2 linked regions of the Lujinxingia vulgaris genome follow. The protein of the gene in region 1 interacts with the protein of each later gene in a pairwise test. Links are inferred from orthologs where the notes say so. Each region holds a gene or a part of one and is shown in the gene's direction. Other genes may lie near its edges.

Evidence for each region. Proteins that work in one complex are often made in the same cells at the same time.
Region 2: the proteins of yhbY (region 1) and rho interact in binary tests that used the Escherichia coli proteins (3 or more experiments, as listed by UniProt). The link is inferred for Lujinxingia vulgaris from one-to-one orthologs.

Annotation. Positions count from the first base shown.
Region 1 is NZ_VOSM01000002.1:847,428-850,117, forward strand. It holds yhbY (ribosome assembly RNA-binding protein YhbY), read left to right. Parts: upstream 1-1,010; coding sequence 1,011-1,370; downstream 1,371-2,690. Other genes in the region: FRC98_RS06935 (tetratricopeptide repeat protein), read right to left, coding at 1-813; FRC98_RS06945 (L-threonylcarbamoyladenylate synthase), read left to right, coding at 1,375-2,010; FRC98_RS06950 (SPOR domain-containing protein), read right to left, coding at 2,125-2,690.
Region 2 is NZ_VOSM01000006.1:117,227-120,053, reverse strand. It holds rho (transcription termination factor Rho), read left to right. Parts: upstream 1-703; coding sequence 704-1,951; downstream 1,952-2,827. Other genes in the region: prfA (peptide chain release factor 1), read left to right, coding at 2,052-2,827. UniProt on the Escherichia coli protein: Facilitates transcription termination by a mechanism that involves Rho binding to the nascent RNA, activation of Rho's RNA-dependent ATPase activity, and release of the mRNA from the DNA template.

The DNA of each region.
Region 1 (2,690 bases):
AAAAGAGGGCACCGGCGGGTAGTGATCCTTATCGAAGAGAGCTTCGGGAGTCGCGTCGGCTGGTAGCGGGGTTTGACCCGTGAGTGCCCGGTAAATCACTGCCCCTACCGAGAATACCGCGGCGGCACCGGCATCGGCGTTGCGGTCGCGCAGAAGTTCCGGGGCGACGTAGTCCAGCCACAGCGGCAGCGCCTCGCGAGGTGTGCTGCTATCGATCGCCGGTAGATCGCTGGCGAGTTCTCCGAGCAGCCAGCTGCCCAGCTGCACATCGGAGCGCTCCGCGTCGATGTAGACCGAGCCAGGGCTCACCCCCAGGGGGCGAAAGCCCTTAGCCGCCAGCCAGTCGAGCGCTCTGGCGAGCTTGCAGCCCACGGCGAGCGCTTCGCGCCAGGGAAGCGGGCCGCGTGTCTTGATCACCTGATCGAGTGATTCGCCCGCGGCGAGCTCTTCGGCGATGAAATGCGGGAGCTGGTCGGTGAAGAGCCCGGCGGCGCTCAGAATCTGGGGAGGCAGCGGAGCGCCGGCTTTGAGTGAATCCAGGGTCGCACGCGCCGCAGCGAGGGAGGCTGTGGTGTAGGTACGGTGGAATACCCGCACCTGCACGTCCGTCCCATCGGTGAGCATCCGTCCGCGGTAGAGCTCTCCGAGGTGGTCGGCGCTGAGGAAAGCCTCCAGGTTGACCACGCCGTGCAGCGATGAGCCCGCCAGCCGACCGGGGGTGTCACGTTTCTTCGTCAGAAGTCGGGTGCCGTCGTGAGGACAAAAGATCTCCTCGCCCTCAAATTGCGCCTTACAGGTTGGGCAGTATTTCACAGACATTCCTCAACGCAGGGGTCTCACCGCTTAAGCCGGCCCGAATCATCGTTGTGCCGATCGCGCGGTATCGTACACGTCGCCTTAATGCAGGCCAAGCCGGTGGTGTCGCCTCCGCGCCGCGGGGCGGTTGCCGCCGCGCGAAGAACTCTCTATAAGGGCGCTCACTTCGACCCTCATTCCTCACAGGGATACGCATGACCGCATCAAAATCTTCATCGAGCGCCGGCCTGGTCCAGCGCCTGAGTCCTCGCCTCACCGGTAAGCAGCGCCGCTACCTGCGCACGCTGGCCCACTCGCTTAAACCCCTGGTCTACGTCGGCCAGAAGGGCATCAGCGAAAACCTGATCGAAAACGTCAGCGCCCAGCTGCTGGCCCATGAGCTGATCAAGGTTAAGATTCATGAAGGCGACGGCATGGTCGAGGCCGCCGAGGCGATCGTCGCCGGCACAGGCGCGCAGCTCGCTCAGAAGATCGGACACACGCTTGTGCTCTACCGGCCGCACCCGGAGAAACCCACGATTAAGTTGCCGCGCGACACTGCGGCGGGATCTTGAACCCATGATCATCGAGCTCAACCCGGAACATCCCCAGCCGCGTCGCGTCGACCAGGTCGTCGAGGTGCTCAAGAGCGGGGGGCTGGTCGCCTATCCCACCGACACGGTTTACGGGATCGGCTGTGACATCTTTAATAAGAAGGCCGTCGAGCGCCTGCAGTCGCTGGTGCGTGAGATCAAGGGCCAGCCCGACCACAGCCCGCTCTCGTTTATCTGCCGCGATCTGAGCAACATCTCGGAGTACGCGCTGGTTAACGACTTCGCCTACCGCACCCTGCGCCGGATGTTGCCCGGGCCCTACACCTTCATCCTGGAGGCGACCAAGCTGGTGCCCAGGGTGATGCTCAATAAGCGTAAGACCGTGGGCATCCGCGTGCCGGAGAGTCCCATTGCGCTTGCGCTGATCGAGGCGCTGGGCAACCCCGTAGCCAACACCAGCGCGACGCACCCCGACGGGGAGCTTATCCCGGATCCGTGGACGATCGAGGAGCTCTACGGCCACTCCGTCGATCTCATCGTCGACGGGGGATATGTGTTCCCCGAGCCCTCCACCGTCATCGACTTTTCGGGCGATCTTCCCCAGCTCATTCGTAAAGGGAAGGGGCCGGTTGGTGACCTGGAGTACGTCGAGTTGATCTGAGGTTGCGTGATCAGGGCGCGCCTCAATGGCGCCCCGTTGCGATACAGTAAGACGCGAAAAAGCCCGCGCTCCCCATGGGGGAGGCGGGCTTTTTTGATCGGGTCTTGCGCTTGATTAAAGCGGCGTCACGAAGGTGCGAACCTCGCGGGTGCGCTCAAGCTGCGCCTGGTGAGCGCGGGCCTGCTCGACGGTGGCGAACTTGCCAATGCGCACCCGGTAGAACTTGCCCTGACCGGGGATGTCGGCGGCGATCACGTGCGGCGCAAGACCCTGGGCGCTGAGTTTGTCCATCTCGGCGCGCGCGCGCTCCATGGTCGGGTGCGAGGCGACCTGGAGGGTGTAGCGCGCGGCCTCAACCTCCTCGCTCTCGGCGACTTCGGAGGGAGCGGCTGCGGCTTGTTCCACCGGCGTCGGAGCGACTTCGGCCGCTTTAGCGACGTCCGCAGCGGCGGGCTGCTGCTCGCCGGCGCGCGGCTCGGGAGCGCTCTCGGGAGAGGGGGCGGGCGCGGACTTGGGGGCCGGCGCGGCTTTGGCGACCGGTTCGGGCTGCTCCGCTTGCTTACGCGTGATCAGGGGGCGAGCCTCGGGCCGGGTGAGGCTCTCGTAGAAGGAGAAGATCGCGTCGCGCGGGGTGCTCGTGTCGTCGCCAGCCTTTTCGGCGTCCGCAGATGCTTCGGTCG
Region 2 (2,827 bases), on another replicon or contig:
GTCCGCAGCGACGATGCTAGCGAAGCTCTGGGGCGGTCGGCACACCCGCGTGCCCCCAAACCCGAGCGTATCCAGGGCAAAGTCCAGCAAGGAGCAAGGAGGAAGCTGTGGCAGCGCCACCGCGACGACGCAGCGACGATGCTAGCGAAGCTCTGGGGCGCTCGGCACACCCGCACGCCCCCAAACCCGAGCGTATCCAGGGCGGCGCCTGACAAGGAGTCAGGAGGAGCGAGTAGCTTTAGCTACGGCGACGACGCAGCGACACCGTCAGCGTCGTCCTGGGGCGCTCGGCACCGTTGACAAATGAATGGAAGCTCTCTAAACATTGAAATTATCGTCATCGCGAATAGTTCGCCCCTCGACGGTGTTCATCTCCCACGAACACCTCGAAGCTGGCACCGGCCTGTCGCGCTCGTCGACGATCCAACACGCTTCAACCCTCCGCGCTGCCTCGCGCTCTGCCGCTCGCCATCCTCGGCGCCCGGCGCTCGCGGTTGCTACTCGGCGCAACCCCCGCTCGACCGCCTCACTCCCCCTTCTTCCACCCCAGATCCTACCCGCGCGCCCACATCACCGGCCCCCGACCCCACATCTGCGGTCTTCTGCCCTGATCTTTTGGCGCCCAGATCCCTCTCGCTTTTCCCTCTCTTTCTGATCCTGACCTGTCTGTCTTTAAGACTCCCCTCCCAAGGAGAACACCCCGATGAACCTGAAAGAACTCAAGGAGAAAAAGATCGGCCAGCTTACGCAGATGGCCAAAGAAGCCGGCATCGACGATGCTGGCAACCTGCGCAAGCAAGAGCTGATCTTCGCCCTCCTCCAGAAGCAGGCCGATAAAGAAGGCTCCATCCAGGGCGAAGGCGTCCTGGAGATCCTGCCCGACGGGTTCGGATTCTTGCGCGCCCCGGACTACAACTACCTGCCCGGGCCCGACGATATCTACGTCTCGCCAAGCCAGATCCGCCGCTTTAACCTGCGCACCGGCGACACTGTCAGCGGGCATATCCGCCCGCCCAAAGAGAGCGAGCGCTACTTCGCGCTGCTCAAAGTCGAGAAGGTCAACTTCCAGGATCCCGAGCACGCCCGCGAGAAGATCCTCTTCGACAACCTCACCCCGCTCTACCCCGAAGAGCGTCTGAAGATGGAGACCAAGAAAGACGAGTTCTCCACCCGCATCATCGACCTGCTCACCCCCATCGGTAAAGGCCAGCGCGCGCTCATCGTCGCGCCGCCCCGCACCGGTAAGACCGTGCTGATGCAGGACATCGCCAACGCCATCGGCGACAACCACCCAGACGTCGTCCTCATCGTGCTGCTCATCGACGAGCGCCCCGAAGAGGTCACCGACATGCAGCGCTCGGTGCGCGGCGAGGTCGTCTCCTCGACCTTCGATGAGCCGGCCCAGCGTCACGTGCAGGTCGCCGAGATGGTCATCGAGAAGGCCAAGCGCCTGGTCGAGCATAAGCGCGACGTGGTCATCCTGCTTGACTCCATCACCCGTCTGGCCCGCGCCTACAACACGGTTGTGCCCCCCTCCGGCAAAATCCTCTCCGGTGGTGTCGACTCCAACGCCCTTCACAAGCCCAAGCGCTTCTTCGGCGCGGCCCGTAACATCGAAGAGGGCGGAAGCCTCACCATCATCGCCACCGCGCTGATCGACACCGGCAGCCGCATGGACGAGGTGATCTTCGAAGAGTTCAAAGGCACCGGTAACTCCGAGCTGCACCTCGACCGCAAGCTCATGGAGAAGCGCATCTTCCCCTGCCTGGACATCAACCGCTCCGGCACGCGTAAAGAAGAGCTGCTCATGGAAGACAGCCAGCTCAACCGCGTCTGGATTCTGCGCCAGCTCCTCCACCCGCTCAACGTGGTCGACTCGATGGAGTTCCTCATCGACAAGCTCGGCAAGACCGACTCCAACGCCGACTTCCTGCAGTCGATGAGCGGCTGATCCTTTGCACGGTCTCTCAACGCCCCGGAGCCTCATCGCTCCGGGGCGTTCTCATTGCATTGACCTTTTCCTGTCTGATTGTTGGGCCTGAGCCGATCCCATGTTCGAAAAACTCAAAGAAGTTGAGGCGCGCTACCACCAGCTCAACAGCCAGCTGGCCGACCCCGAGGTCGCCTCCGACCCCAACACCTTCCGAAAGATCGCCAAAGAGCAGGCGCTGCTCCAGGAAGTCGTCACCACCTACCAGCGCTACCAGAGCGTCGAGGAGGAGATCGCCGAGAACCGCGAGCTCCTCTCCGAAGATGATGACGACGCCATCAAACAGATGGCCAAAGACGAGCTTGAGCGCCTCAACCCCGAGCTCGAAGCGCTCGCGCAGACTCTCAAACGCCTGCTTCTTCCCCGCGATCCGCTCGACGACAAAAACACCTACCTGGAGATCCGCGCCGGCACCGGCGGCGACGAGGCCGCGCTCTTTGCGGCCGACCTCTTTCGCATGTACACGCGCTACGCCGAGCGGATGGGCTGGAAGATCGAGATCGTCTCCACCAACGAGACCGACCGCGGGGGCTTCCGCGAGGTCATCGCCCTCATTGAGGGCGATAACGTCTACAGCCGCCTCAAGTTTGAGGCCGGCACCCACCGGGTGCAGCGCGTGCCCGACACCGAGAGCCAGGGCCGCATTCACACCTCGGCGGTCACCGTGGCGGTGCTGCCGGAGGCCGATGATGTGGAGATCAACATCCAGGACAACGATCTCAAGATCGACGTCTACCGCTCCTCCGGCCCCGGCGGGCAGTCGGTCAACACGACCGACTCCGCCGTGCGCATCACCCACCTGCCCACCGGGCTTGTGGTGATCTGCCAGGACGAGAA